DNA from 3 places in the Parazoarcus sp. PS-13 R2A genome. Region 3 is predicted to be linked to each of the others. Evidence: predicted binding sites of a transcription regulator. Region 3 holds the regulator's gene; each other region holds the start of a gene.
The links. The regulator FNR, encoded in region 3, switches genes on or off when oxygen is low (the NO sensors DNR and NnrR bind a similar motif). The targets are predictions, from matches to a motif close to TTGANCTAGNTCAA.

Region 1 (4,824 bases), on a different contig from region 3:
GGCGGCAGCCGTGTGGTCGCTCAGGCTCAGCCAGTGACGGCTCACATCGAGCATGCGGTTGGCGAACCCCCATTCGTTGTCGAACCACACCAGCAGGTTGACCATGCGCGGACCACAGGAACGGGTCTGGCTGCCATCGACGATGGCCGAGTGTGCATCGTGATTGAAGTCGATCGAGGCGTGGGTCTCGTCCGACCAGGCGATCAGGCCGGCAAACGGACCTGCGGCAGCCTGCTGCAGCAAGGTGTTGATGTGCGCGGCTGACGCGTCGCGCTCGAGGGTGAGCACCATGTCGATGGCCGACACGTTGTGCGTCGGCACCCGGATCGCCTTGGCGTGCACGCGGCCGGTCAGCGCCGGAAGCAGCCGTTCCACTCCGCGCGCCAGACCGGTCGAGACCGGAATGATCGACTGCATTGCCGAGCGCGTGCGGCGAAGGTCGGTGTCGTGATAACCGTCGATCAGCGGCTGATCGTTCATCGCCGAATGCAGGGTGGTGAGCAGTACCTGCTCGATCCCGAGCTCGCGATGCAGCAGATCGAGCACCGGGACGACCGCGTTGGTGGTGCACGACGCATTCGAGACCAGACGTTCGGTGCCGGTGAGCGTTTCATCGTTGATGCCGTGCACGATCGTGGCGTCCACATCCGCGGCACTGTTGCCCGGGTGTGAGAGCAGCACGCGCCGGCAACCGGAATCGAGAAAGCGCTGCAGTGCGGCGCGGTCGCTGTACTGGCCCGAACACTCGACCACCAGATCGAGATCCAGGCCTGCCCAGTCCACGCCTTCCGGCGTGGTGGCGTGGGTGACCGCAATCATCTGATCGCCGATCAGCAGGGCGTCGTCATCGGCGACGACCCGGCCGGGAAAGCGGCCGTGGGTGGAATCGAAGCGGGTGAGGTAGGCGATGCTGGCCAGATCGGCCGGCTCGTTGATGGCAACGACCTTGAAGCGGTCGCTGATCGACGATTCGTGAAGGGCACGCAGAAAGCAACGGCCGATGCGACCGTAACCATTGATCGCGATGCGAAACGGGTTGGAGCGGGATGACGCCACGTTCGAGCCTGCCATGATGGGATGCGGGACAAGGGCAGGATTCTACAACCGATGCAGGGCCCACCCCAGTTTATGGCATCGGGAGGTCCGCTGATGAATTGCAGCGTCGTGGTGTTCGAGGGGCCTGGTCAGACGGCAAGCGCTGCAACCTGATCGACCGTTCTGGTCAGCATGGTATGCAGCTCAACCACCGTGCCCACCACGATCAGGCTGGGCGTCTGCAGCTTCGCGGCACGCACCTCGAAGGGGAGCGACATCAGGGTGCTGGTGACGATGCGCTGCTGCGGCGTTGTGGCGGCATGCACGACCGCGGCAGGCGTGGTGCGCCACAGACCGTGCGCTACCAGCTCACGACAGATGATGTCGAGCGCACCCAGGCCCATGTAGATGACGATGGTCTGATGGGGTCTGGCCAGCGCGTCCCAGTCGAGATCGACGCTGCCTTCCTTCAGGTGGCCGGTGGCAAACACCACGGTCTGTGCATGGTCACGGTGCGTCAGCGGAATGCCGGTGCTTGCCGCCATGCCTGCTGCAGCGGTGACACCGGGTACGACCTCACAGGCGATGCCGCTGGCGATCAGTGCCTGCATCTCCTCCCCGCCGCGTCCGAAAATGAAGGGGTCTCCGCCTTTGAGGCGAACGACCCTGAGCCCCTGAAGCGCGAGTTCCACCAGCAGCAGGTTGATCTCGTCCTGGGGCAGTGCATGCCTGCCGGCCTTCTTGCCCGCATAGATGCGCCGTGCATCGGGGCGCGCCAGATCCAGGATGCCTTCGCCCACGAGTTGGTCATAGACGATGACATCGGCTTCGGCGATGCGCCGGGCCGCCTTCATGGTGAGCAGTTCGGGGTCGCCCGGGCCGGCGCCCACGAGGGCGACCGAGCCGGTTGCGGTGCCGGCGTGCCCGGGTTCGCGCGGTGCCGCCGGGCTTGCGAAGGAGCCAGCAGATCCCCGGTTGAGGTGGATGAGCGAGGAGGACGCAGGGCGAAGCAGGGTGCTTTGGGTCATGGTCTTTATTCTCAGTCAATATCTGCTAGTTTTAGGATGACTGGACTTTATCCCTAAGTGCAGCATGGAAAATTAATTCACATCAAGGATCGCAAGTCGGCACCAGTTCGATACTGATCGCATGATTTTTTCGTCTGTTCATGCGTTACGAAGGAGAGGGAAAATGCAGCATATGCGTTGGATTCGTCATGCCGCCGTGCTGGCTGCGCTGCCGCTGGCACTGACTGCGGCCTGGGCCGAGGAGACTCACAAGGACGTCTCGCCTGCCGAGATGAAGTACCAGGCGGGTGGTTCGCCGCTTGAGGCGGTCGAGATGTATCAGGACATCAATCCCAAGGCACCGTCGATGTCCAAGACCGAGTTCGACAAGGCCCGGCAGATCTATTTCCAGCGCTGTGCAGGCTGTCACGGCGTGCTGCGCAAGGGCGCAACCGGCAAGCCGCTGACGCCCGACAAGACCCTGGCCTCGGGCACCGAGTACCTCAAGGTGTTCATCAAGTACGGTTCGCCGGCCGGGATGCCGAACTGGGGTACGTCGGGTGAGCTGACCGATGACGAAGTCGATCTGATGGCGCGCTATGTTCAGCAAACCCCGCCGCAACCGCCGGAGTTCGGCATGGCCGACATGAAGGCGACGTGGAAGGTGATCGTGCCGCCGGAGAAGCGTCCGACGAAGAAGATGAACAGCTACAACCTCGACAACATCTTCTCCACCACTCTGCGTGACAGTGGCGAAGTGGCCCTGATCGACGGCGACAGCAAGAAGATCATCAACATCCTCAAGACCGGCTATGCCGTCCACATTTCGCGCACCTCGGCGTCCGGTCGTTACCTGTACGTGATCGGTCGCGATGCGAAGATCAACCTCATCGACCTGTGGCTGGAGAAACCGGACACCGTCGCCGAGATCCGCACCGGTCTCGAGGCCCGCTCGGTCGAAACCTCCAAGTACAAGGGTTTCGAGGACAAGTACGCGATTGCAGGCTCCTACTGGCCGCCGCAGTTCGTCATCATGGAAGGCGACACGCTCGAACCGCTCAAGATCGTCGGTACGCGCGGCATGACGGTGGACACGCAGGAATACCACCCCGAGCCGCGGGTTGCCTCGATCGTGGCCTCGCACTACCGGCCCGAGTTCGTGGTGAACGTGAAGGAAACCGGCAAGATCCTGATGGTGGATTACTCCAACATCAACGCGCTGAAAACCACCGAGATCGAAGCCGCACGCTTCCTGCACGATGGCGGCTGGGACAGCTCCAAGCGCTACTTCATGGTTGCCGCCAACCAGTCAAACAAGGTTGCGGCGGTGGATTCGAAGGACGGCAAGCTTGCCGGTCTGATCGATGTCGGCAAGATCCCGCACCCGGGTCGTGGCGCCAACTTCATCCATCCCAAGTATGGTCCGGTATGGGCGACCGGCCACCTCGGCGACGAAACCATTGCGCTGATCGGTACCGATCCCGAGAAGCACAAGCAGTATGCGTGGAAGATGGTCGAGTCGCTGAACGGGCAGGGCGGAGGATCGCTCTTCCTCAAGACTCACCCGAAGTCGACGAACCTGTGGGTGGACACCGCACTGAACCCCGATCCGGCGGTAAGCCAGTCGATCGCCGTGTATGACATCAACAAGCTCGACAAGGGCTTCGAGGTGTTGCCGATCGCGAAGTGGGCTGAGCTGGGTGAAGGCGCCAAGCGCGTGCTGCAGCCCGAGTACAACGTCAAGGGTGACGAGGTCTGGTTCTCGGTGTGGTCAGCCAAGAACCAGGAGTCGGCAATCGTCGTGGTCGATGACAAGACGCGCACGCTCAAGGCGGTGATCAAGGATCCGCGTCTGATCACGCCGACCGGCAAGTTCAACCTGTATAACACCCAGCACGACGTGTATTGATGCAGTGAAGGCGCGACGCCGGTCGCGCTGCTCCGACGGCCAGGACTCTCGTCAGCGATTGTCCTGGCTTTTTCGTCTCTGCGGCCCGAAGTCGGGGCCGGCCCCGGCTGCCGAAGGGCACGGTTGATTCGGGTCAAGGCATGCATGGGGCTCAGGCGTCATGCTTATCCCAGATGAAGCGCATACGGATAGCATGATGAAGCCGCCAGCACTGTTGATGCATGTTCTCGTTCTTGTCGGGCTCACCCTGATGTCCGTGTTCGCTTCGGCCACGCCGCCGCTTGCGGCCGAACGCGAACGCGTGCTGGTGCACATGGTTCGCCAGGACTGCGGCTCCTGTCATGGGCTGACGCTTGGCGGTGGGCTCGGGCCCGCGCTGACCCCCGCTGCACTTGCGGACAAACCGGTCGACGGACTGGTGGCAACCGTCATGTACGGGCGTCCCGGCACGCCGATGCCGCCGTTTCGCGGCATTCTCTCCGAACTCGAAGCGCGCTGGATCATTGATCAGCTGATGCGCGGCTTTCCGGCCGATCGTGGACTGGCGTTGCAGCGCGCAGAACGCTAGAAAGAAGCAGGAGTCGCTACATGTCGAAGGAAAACGTTCGCCTTTCCCCGCCGCTGCTATGGGGCATTCTGTTGCCGGTGATGGTGCTCCTGCTGTCGGCCTGCACCACGGCCGCGCCCGTACTGCGCGGTACCGGCGATCTTGGCGTGCTGATCGAGCGTGCCGACGGGCGGGTGAAAATTGTCGATACCAGCGCGCGCGCCGTGCTCGCTCAGGTCGAAGGGCTGGGTGACCTGTCGCACGCCTCGGTGGTGTTCTCGCGTGACGCGCGCTATGCCTTCGTGTTCGGGCGCGATGGCGGCCTG
Region 2 (4,824 bases), on a different contig from region 3:
CGAGCCGATGGCGGCGCCGAACACCACGAAGTACAGCGAGGTGGAGATCACCGGCGAGATGATGCTCTGGGTCAGCGTGCGTCGCGCACGCGCCATCTCGAAGCGGTAGATGGCATTGATTGCGTGCAGGTTCATCGCTCTTCCTTCACCAGATCCACAAAAATATCCTCCAGCGAACTCTGGGTCGTGTTCACGTCCTTGAAGAGGATGCCCGCCGCAGCGAGATCGCGCAGCAACGCGGCGACCCCGTGCTGCGCACGCTCGGCGTCGTAGGTGAACACCAGCGCATTCCCCTCGGCGCTGCGTTCGAGCCCATAGGCCGCAAGCGATTCGGGGATGGTGTCGATGGCCTCCTGCAGTTGCACGGTGAGTTGCTTGCGGCCCAGCTTGTGCATCAGCGTGGCCTTGTCTTCCACCAGGATGATCTCGCCACGGGTGATCACGCCGATGCGGTCGGCCATCTCCTCGGCTTCCTCGATGTAGTGCGTGGTCAGGATCACGGTGACACCCTGCTTGCGCAGTTCGCTGACCAGCGCCCACATGTCGCGCCGCAATTCGACGTCCACGCCCGCGGTCGGTTCGTCCAGAAACAGCACCCGGGGTTCGTGTGACAAGGCCTTGGCAATCAGCACGCGCCGCTTCATGCCGCCCGACAGCGTCATGATCTTGTTGTTGCGCTTGTCCCACAGCGACAGCGAGCGCAGCACCTTTTCGATGTAGGCCGGATTGGCCGGCTTGCCGAACAGGCCACGGCTGAAGCTCACGGCCGAGAACACGGTCTCGAAGGCTTCGGTGGTGAGCTCCTGCGGCACCAGCCCGATCAGTTCGCGCGCCGCGCGGTAGTCGGCCACGATGTCATGGCCGCCGACCTTCACCGTGCCGGTCGATGCATTGACCAGCCCGCACACAATGCTGATCAGCGTTGTCTTGCCCGCGCCGTTGGGCCCCAGCAGCGCGAAAATCTCGCCCTGCCGGATGTCGAGGTCGACGGTCTTGAGTGCCTGAAAACCGCCTTCGTAGGTCTTGGATAAGCTGGAGATGGAAATCATTGTCGTCATGACCGTGAACATACCAGACGTTGCAACGGTGTCTGGTATCCGCCAGAGAACGACATGGCGCACGGCGATCAACAACCCGGGAACACCGCGGCGAACGCCGTCAGCCCCAGTTGCTCGAATCACGTGTCCTGCAGCAGATGTGTGTTCTGTGCGGCACGGATCAACACGCTAGCGACGGGATCGTGCAGGCGGCATCCTGCTTCTGATCCGGGGGCTCGATGGCCTGGTAGCATGGGCTTTTCATCATGCTGGCGGCGCTGATGATGGCGTCAACGACCTCGGTGCGGGTGAAGCCGTCACGCCAGGCGATAGCAACCCGGCGTGAGGGCGCGGGTGCTTCGAAGGGGATGGCTGTCACCATGTCGTTGCGATATACGCCGCCCAGCGATGAAGCGGGCAGGACGGAAATGCCATAGTTTGATGCCACCATGCAGCGTACGGTCTCGATCGAATGCCCTTCAAGCGCCGAGCCGTCTGCGTGGCTCATCTCGGGGCAGGCGTCGAGCACCTGTTCGCGAAAGCAGTTGCCTGCCTTGAGCACCAGCACGTCTTCGTCGCCCACTTCGTGACGCGCGATCTTCTTGCGCTTTGACCAACGGTGCCCCTTGGGTACCACGACCTGAAACTCTTCGTCATACAGCGGGTGCACCCTGATGCCCGGCATGTCGAACGGCAGCGCAATGATTGCCGCATCGATGGTGCCGTACTTGAGGCTGTCCGCGAGCAGCGCGGTCATGCTTTCCTCGATGTAGAGGCGTGTGTCGGGGGCGACCTTCTTCATGGCCGAGATGAGTTCGGGCAAGAGGTAGGGGCCGATGGTATGGATCACGCCAAGGCGAAAGTCGCCAGCCAGCGGATTCTTGCCGGTACGGGCCACAAGTTCGATGCGTTTGACATCGTCGAGCGCCTTGCGCGCCTGAGTGACGACCTGCCTGCCGAGGTCGGTGAGGGCGACACGTCCTTTGCTGCGCTCGATGAGGGACACACCGAGTTCACTCTCCAGCTGCTGAAGCGCAACACTGAGTGTGGGCTGGCTGACCTGGCAGCGCTCTGCGGCCCGACTGAAGGAGCCTTCGTCGGCGAAGGCCACGAGATATCTCAAGGCAGTAAGTTTCATGGCTCTATCTATAGGACTTGTCTATGCAATGTATAGCAAAAAACTACAATAAAAACATTGAGTTATGTCAATACCTGGAAAGTTGTGGAGCGTATCTTGCACGCAATCGCGTTTGCAACAGCTTTTCATCAGTTAGAGGTGTTCAGCATGAGACTCCAAATCCTCGTCGCTTCCATTGTTGCCATTGGCATCTCTGCCAGCGCTGCAGCGGCACCGGCGGACGAACCCATTCAGGTTATCAAGCCGGCAGCCAACATCAATCTCGGTCTGGTTGACCTGGGCAAGAAGCTCTACTTCGATCCCCGCCTTTCCAAGTCCGGTTTCATTTCATGCAACTCCTGTCATAACCTCTCGATGGGTGGCACGGACAACATTCCCACCTCGATCGGCGACAAGTGGCAGCAAGGTCCGATCAATTCACCGACGGTGTTGAACTCGAGCCTGAACCTCGCACAGTTCTGGGATGGCCGTGCGGCCGACCTCAAGGAACAGGCCGGTGGCCCGATCGCCAACCCTGGCGAAATGGGCTTCTCGCATACCCTGGCCGTGCAGGTGCTGGAGACCATTCCGGGCTACGTCCGCGAATTCAGGCAGGTCTTCGGCAAGGACAAGATCGATATCGATCAGGTCACGCTCGCCATCGCCGAGTTCGAGAAAACCCTGGTGACGCCGAACTCGCGCTTCGACCAGTGGCTGCTGGGCAAGACCGATGCGCTGTCCCAAAATGAACTGGCGGGCTACACCTTGTTCAAGGAGAGCGGCTGCGTTGCCTGCCACAATGGTGAGGCCGTGGGCGGCAACTCCTTCCAGAAGATGGGTATCGTCGAGCCCTACAAAACCAAGGCCACTGCCGGTGGCCGTGCGGATGTGACCGGCAAGGACGCGGACCGCTTCAACTTCAAGGTGCCGACCCTGCGTAACGTGGAACTGACCTATCCGTACTTCCACGATGGTGCGGCCAACACGCTCGCCGAGGCCGTCGACATCATGGGGCGCCTGCAGCTGGGCAAGAAGTTCACCGATGCGGAGAATGCCAAGATCGTGGCCTTCCTGAAGACCTTGACCGGCGATCAGCCAAGTTTTGCACTGCCGATCCTGCCACCTTCGTCGGATACGACACCGCGGCCACAGCCGTTCTCGAAGTAGGCTTCAAGGGGTTTGAAATGCAGGGGGCTTCGGCCCCCTTTCTGCATTGTTTCGCTTCAGCCTTCGCCGGCCAGCGCGCGCAGCTTCTCCAGTTCGCTGGTATCGATCGCAATGCCGACGCGTGCGGATTCGGCGCGCTGGCGATAGCGGCGATCGCCGGGCTGGCGGGTCTGGCCTGCGTCCTGCATTTCCCTGACGAGGATCTCCGTGCGCTGGGCGAAATTGCTGCCGGCACCCTTTGACGGATCGATCACGATCAGCAGTTCGCCGGTCCACGGTGTTTTTGCACCCGGATGCTGCGACCAGTCGAAATCGAAGGAGAAATTGCCGCCCGTCAGTGCTGCCGCGAGCAGTTCGACCATCATCGACAGCGCCGAGCCCTTGTAGCCGCCGAATGGCAGCAGTGCGCCACCGTCGAGAATCGCGGCGGGGTCCCGGGTCGGCTCGCCGTTGCGGTCCACGCCATAGCCTTCGGGCAGGGTGTGACCTTCGCGGGCGGCAATCTGCACGTCGCCGTGGGCAATGGCGCTGGTGGCGAGGTCGAACACCAGCGGATCGGCACCCGCGCGAGGCGCGGCGAAGGCGATCGGATTGGTGCCGAACAGCGGCTTGTGGCCGCCATGCGGCACGACGCAGGCCATGCTGTTGACGAAGGCCAGGGCGACCAGCCCGTCCTGTGCGAAGGGTTCGACGTCCGGCCACAGGGCCGCGAAATGGTGGGAGTTGCGGATCGCGAGCAGCGCGATGCCGTTGTGCCGGACCTTCTCCAGCAGCAGCGGGCGGGCGGCCTCCAGTGCGGGCTGGGCGAAGCCATTGCCGGCATCCACGGCCACATAGCCGGGTGCGACATCTTCCACCCGTGGAACCGCCTTGCCATCGACCCAGCCACTGGCCAGCGTGGAGAGGTAGCCCGGAATCCGGAAGACGCCGTGGCTGTCAGATCCGTCGCGTTGCGCACTGGCGCAGTTTGCCGCCAGCACCTTTGCCACGTCGTCCGAGGTGCCGTGACGCACGAAGATCCGTGCAAGGAGGGCTTCGAGCTCGGAGAAAGGGAGAAGGGTCTTGCTGGTCGATGTGCTCATGTCCTGTTCGCCTGGGCCTCAATATCAGTGATCAATATTCTACGCATAAAGCAGATGCGGCCCGGCAGGCGGCCGGATTCGCTTCACGGGCCGGCATGCGCAAGGCGGTTTTCCCCCGCGCCCTGCGCCCCGCAGCATCCCCACGCGTAAAAACATCGCACAATCCTTTAAACTACCGGGTTTCGCTCGATCCTTCGCTCGGTACGGGGATTACGTCATTCAAAGCTCGGGGGCACCCATGATCTCGGTTGAAAAAATCGGTGGCACGTCAATGTCGGCATTCGGAGATGTGCTGCGGCACATCATGTTGTACGACAAGGCGCGCATTTATGGCCGTATCTATGTGGTGTCGGCCTATTCGGGTGTGACCAACCAGTTGCTCGAGCACAAGAAGACGGGCGAGCCCGGCATTTATGCGCTG
Region 3 (4,824 bases):
TGGCGAGCAAGGAGCGCAGGCGGGCGGCATTCTGGTGGCGTAATCTGCTCAACGCGATGGCCCCCACGAATTTCTTGTGGACCAATCCGGTGGCGATGCGCAAGGCCGTCGAAACCAACGGTGAAAGCCTGACCAATGGCTTCAAGAATTTCCTCGAGGATCTCAAGGCCGGCAATGTCCGGATGACCGACCCGGACGATTTCCATGTTGGCGAAAATCTCGCCACGACGCCAGGCGAGGTGGTCTTTCGCAATAATCTGCTGGAGGTGATCCATTACGCGCCGACGCAGCCAAAGGTGCATGCGAAGCCGATCGTGATCGTCACGCCGTGGATCAACAAGTTCTACATTCTTGACCTGGTGCCGCGCAAGAGCATGATCCGCTTCCTCCTCGATCAGGGGATGGACGTCTTCATCACGAGCTGGAAAAACCCCGGCGCGTCCATGCGCGATTGCAGTTTCGACGATTACCTCACCGAAGGCGTACATGCCATCATCGAGTGCGCGCGAAGCTTCACCGGGCAGGACAAGGTGCATGCAGTTGGCTACTGCATCGGAGGCACTGCACTGTCGATGTACATGGCATGGGCAAACCGCCATTTCCCAGAGGACGAGGTGCCGGTTGCGGACTGGACCCTGCTCACCACGCTTGTCGATTTTCACAAGCCGGGCGACATCGAGGTCTTCATCGACGAAGCCAGCATCCGCTACATCATCGACAACATGGCCAGCAAGGGCTATCTCGACGGCAAGGAAATGGCTTCCGCTTTCCGCCTGCTGCGCTCGAACGGCCTGATCTGGCATTACGTTGTGCAAGGCTGGCTGTACGGCGAAACGCCGCCGCCATTCGACGTGCTGTACTGGAACATGGATACCACGCGTATGCCGTACGCGATGCATTCGTGGTACCTGCGCGAGCTTTACCTGAACAACAAGCTGATTCATCCCGACGCACTCGAGGTGGCGGGTGAGCCGCTCGATCTCGGCCGTATCACGCAACCGCTCTACGTCGTTTCCGCAGAGGACGATCACATTGCGCCGTGGCTGCAGACTTTCCGTGTGGTCAACCACGTCACCGGTCCGAAGCGCTATGTGCTCTCGAGCTCAGGCCACATTCTCGGCATCGTCAATCCGGTCGTCACGCCGCCCAAGCGCAGGTTCTGGGCCGGTGAAGCGCATCGCTCGGATACGGCCGAGCAGTGGCGCAATCGCACTGAAGAGCAGGCGGGCAGCTGGTGGGCCGACTGGATGGACTGGGTCAAACCCCACGCCGGAGAGCTGATCGAAGCGAGGCCGGCGGCAAGCGAGCAGTTTCCTTCTCTCGCACCGGCGCCAGGAACCTATGTGCTTGAGTCCTGAGCGCTGACGCGTGAAGGCTTCGGCTTTCAGCACCCGGGTATCGTGAAAAACGGCCTCTTGCTCGTTCAAGAGGCCGTTGCTTTTCGGGGGGGACGGAAGGACTTGAGCGGGTGAAGTGCTACCCGCTGTAGCGCGACAGTGCCTGCGGATTGTGAAGCGTGATGCGCTTGCCGTGAACGGTGATGAGTCCATGGTCTGCCAGGTCGTGGAAGATCCGCGAAAGGGTCTCGGGCGTCAGGTTCAGGCGTGACGCGATGACCTGCTTGCTCGTGGGCAGGGAGATGTCGCAAGCCTTGGTGCCGTCCTCTTCGGTTTGCTGGAGGAGGTAACCGATTACGCGCTGTGTGCTTGAGCGCAGGGAATAGGTTTCTACGTCGCGCACCATGTTATGCAGGCGGACCGCCATGCCTGCCAGCAGCTTGCGTGCAAACTGCGGATCCTGATCGATCAGGTCGGATACGACGTTCTGGCCGATATGAAGCAACGACATGTCGGTAAGCGCTTCGGCAAAAACGGGGTAGGGGCGGTTCATGAACATCACCGCTTCGCCAAAGCTTTGCTGCGGGCCGACGATTTCGACCACTTTCTCGTTGCCCTGAGCTGACGAGAAACCGAGCTTGAGCTGTCCTTCGGTGACGAAATAGAAACCGTGGGCAACGTCGCCGCGCTGGAACAGCAGTTCGCCCTTGCCCAGTCGGCGTTCGCGGGTATAGCGTGCAACACGTTCCAGCTCACTCTCCGACAGCTCCCCGAACAGGGAGATCTGACGGAGCTGGGTAAGGATGTCTGAGGCGGTCTGGTTCATTCCGTGCTCCTGCATTTCACTTTCGATTCTAGCCTGCGTGGCCGAATCCTGTTTGTTCTGTCATTGTTCGGTGCCCGACCAGGGCGCACCGGTCAGCATTTTCCCCGAGGAGGAACGAAAGATGTATCAGGCGATCAAGCACATCCACGTCACCTGTGTGATTCTGAGCCTTGCCGGCTTCGCGCTCAGGGGAGTGTGGATGCTTGTTGATAGCCGTCTGCTCACACATCGTCTGACGCGCGTTCTGCCGCATGTGGTCGATACCGTGTTGCTTGGCAGTGCGATCACGCTGGCGGTGATGATCGAACAGTACCCGTTGCAGGCACCGTGGGTGACCGCCAAGGTCATCGGCCTGATCGTCTACATCCTGCTGGGCGCCGTTGCCCTGAAACGTGGCCGAACGCGCACCGTGCGCGGGGCTGCGTTCGTTGCTGCGCTGCTCGTGTTCAGCTGGATCGTGTCGGTCGCGCTCAGCAAGAACGTCGGCGGCTGGTTCGCCGCCTTTGCCTGAGCGCGACAGTCCGGGGCTCAGCGCGCGCCGGGCTGGTGCTGAATGAGTTTCTTGAGACCGTCGTTGTCGAGAATGCGGATATGTTTCTGCTGCACCGCGACGAGGCCGTCTTCCTGAAAGCGGGAGAAGGCACGCGAGACCGTTTCCAGCTTCAGGCCCAGATAGGAGCCGATCTCTTCGCGGGTCATGCGCAGGTGAAACTCGGCGGCCGAGAAGCCACGAGCGGTGAAGCGCTGCGACATGTTGAGCAGGAAGGCCGCCAGACGCTCTTCCGCGCGCATGGAGCCCAGCAGCATCATCACGCCGTGATCGCGCACGATCTCACGGCTCATGACCTTGTGGAACTGGTGCTGCAGGCCTTCGATCTCGCGCGACAGTTCTTCCAGCTTGGCGTAGGGAATGACGCAGACTTCGCTGTCTTCGAGCGCAACCGCATTGCACGAGTGGAGCTCGGTGCTGATGCCGTCGAGACCGATAATCTCGCCGGTCATCTGAAATCCGGTGACCTGCTCGCGACCATCTTCGAGCAGAACGTCGGTCTTGAAGGAACCGGCACGGATCGCATAGATGGCTTCGAAGAGCTCGCCCGCTCGATAGAGCGGCTGCTGACGCTTGATCTTCCGACGTCCGCCGACGAGTTCGTCGAGGCGGTTGAGTTCGGTGTCAGTCATGCCGAACGGCAGGCACAGCTCCAGCAGATTGCATTGTGAACATGCGGTTTTGAGCCCCGCCGCGGTGATCGGCACCGTCGCCTTCATTTGCACTGTAAACTTGCTCCGATTCCGGATTGGGGGTAGTCAGAATGTTGCCGTTGATCCAAGTCAACCACAAAACGCCGGCTTTCTGCCATTGTTAAGTAACACATCGACGCAGCCAGACCATGACCAGCCAGACAGACCTCATCTTTGATCCCCAGTTGATTCGACGATTCGACATCAACGGGCCTCGCTATACGTCGTATCCCACCGCAGACAGGTTTGTGGAGGCGTTCGATGCACAAGCACTGACAGACTGGCTGGGAAAACGTGCCGTCGGCGGTGTGAGCCGACCGCTGTCATTATACTTCCACATCCCCTTTTGTAACACGATCTGCTACTACTGCGCCTGCAACAAGATCATCACCAAGGATCATGGAAGGTCTGCCAAATATCTGAATTACCTGGAAAAAGAGATCGAAATGCAGGCGGCGGCCCTGGGTGGCGCACGTCAGGTCACACAGTTACATCTCGGGGGCGGAACGCCGACCTTCCTCTCGCACGCGGAGATGCATCAGCTGATGGATGCGGTCCGCAAGCACTTCAACCTGGTGCCGAATGGCGAATACTCGATCGAGGTCGATCCGCGCAAGGTGGATTTCGACACCGTCGAGATGCTGGCCAACCTCGGCTTCAATCGCATGAGCGTCGGCGTGCAGGACTTCGCCGAGGATGTGCAGATTGCGACCAACCGCGTGCAAAGCGTCGAAGAGACCAAGCTCGTCATCGACGCGGCGCGGGCAACCGGCTTCAAGTCGATCAGCATGGACCTGATCTATGGTCTGCCCAAGCAGAACGTGATCAGCTTCAACCGCACGCTGGAGCAGGTGCTCGAACTCTCGCCCGATCGAATTTCGCTGTACAGCTACGCGCACCTGCCGGGACTGTTCAAGCCCCAGCGCAGGATCATTCCGATCGATCTGCCGTCAGCGGACTCCAAGCTGCAGATTCTGCAGCTTGCCATCCGTCGCCTGACCGACGCCGGCTACGTCTATATCGGCATGGACCATTTCGCGAAGCCGGATGACGAGCTGACCGTGGCGCAGCGGCAGGGGCGTCTGCACCGCAATTTCCAGGGCTATTCGACCCAGGCCGAGTGCGACCTGCTGGCCTTCGGTGTGTCGGCGATCGGCAAGATCGGTCCGGTCTACTCGCAGAACGTCAAGACGCTCGACGAGTACTACGATGCGCTCGATCGCGACGAGCTGCCGGTGCTGCGCGGCATCGAGCTCACCGCCGACGATCTCCTCCGGCGCTCGATCATCCAGGCGCTGATGTGCCATTTCGAGCTGTCGATCGAGTCGATCGAGATTGCACACCTCATCAAGTTCCATGAGTACTTTGCAGACGAAATCGCCGACCTCAAGGAAATGGAAGAGGCCGGGCTGGTGAAGA

Region 1: the regulator FNR is predicted to act here: its motif matches at 2,136-2,149, upstream of cobA (uroporphyrinogen-III C-methyltransferase).
Region 2: the regulator FNR is predicted to act here: its motif matches at 2,233-2,246, upstream of AC22G6_RS20530 (cytochrome-c peroxidase).

The regions. Positions count from the first base shown of each region.
Region 1 covers NZ_JBYEXN010000015.1:19,125-23,948, forward strand. The annotation lists gene AC22G6_RS14365 (type I glyceraldehyde-3-phosphate dehydrogenase) at 1-1,071, opposite strand, end outside; gene cobA (uroporphyrinogen-III C-methyltransferase) at 1,185-2,063, opposite strand; gene AC22G6_RS14375 (cytochrome D1 domain-containing protein) at 2,227-3,951, shown strand; gene AC22G6_RS14380 (c-type cytochrome) at 4,148-4,519, shown strand; gene AC22G6_RS14385 (cytochrome D1 domain-containing protein) at 4,540-4,824, shown strand, end outside.
Region 2 covers NZ_JBYEXN010000032.1:19,539-24,362, forward strand. The annotation lists gene AC22G6_RS20515 (ABC transporter permease) at 1-135, opposite strand, end outside; gene AC22G6_RS20520 (ABC transporter ATP-binding protein) at 132-1,058, opposite strand; gene AC22G6_RS20525 (LysR substrate-binding domain-containing protein) at 1,219-2,175, opposite strand; gene AC22G6_RS20530 (cytochrome-c peroxidase) at 2,323-3,321, shown strand; gene AC22G6_RS20535 (Ldh family oxidoreductase) at 3,378-4,403, opposite strand; gene AC22G6_RS20540 (aspartate kinase) at 4,642-4,824, shown strand, end outside.
Region 3 covers NZ_JBYEXN010000024.1:37,882-42,705, reverse strand. The annotation lists gene AC22G6_RS18540 (PHA/PHB synthase family protein) at 1-1,358, shown strand, start outside; gene AC22G6_RS18535 (Crp/Fnr family transcriptional regulator) at 1,477-2,163, opposite strand; gene AC22G6_RS18530 (SirB2 family protein) at 2,285-2,674, shown strand; gene fnr (fumarate/nitrate reduction transcriptional regulator Fnr) at 2,692-3,432, opposite strand; gene hemN (oxygen-independent coproporphyrinogen III oxidase) at 3,555-4,824, shown strand, end outside.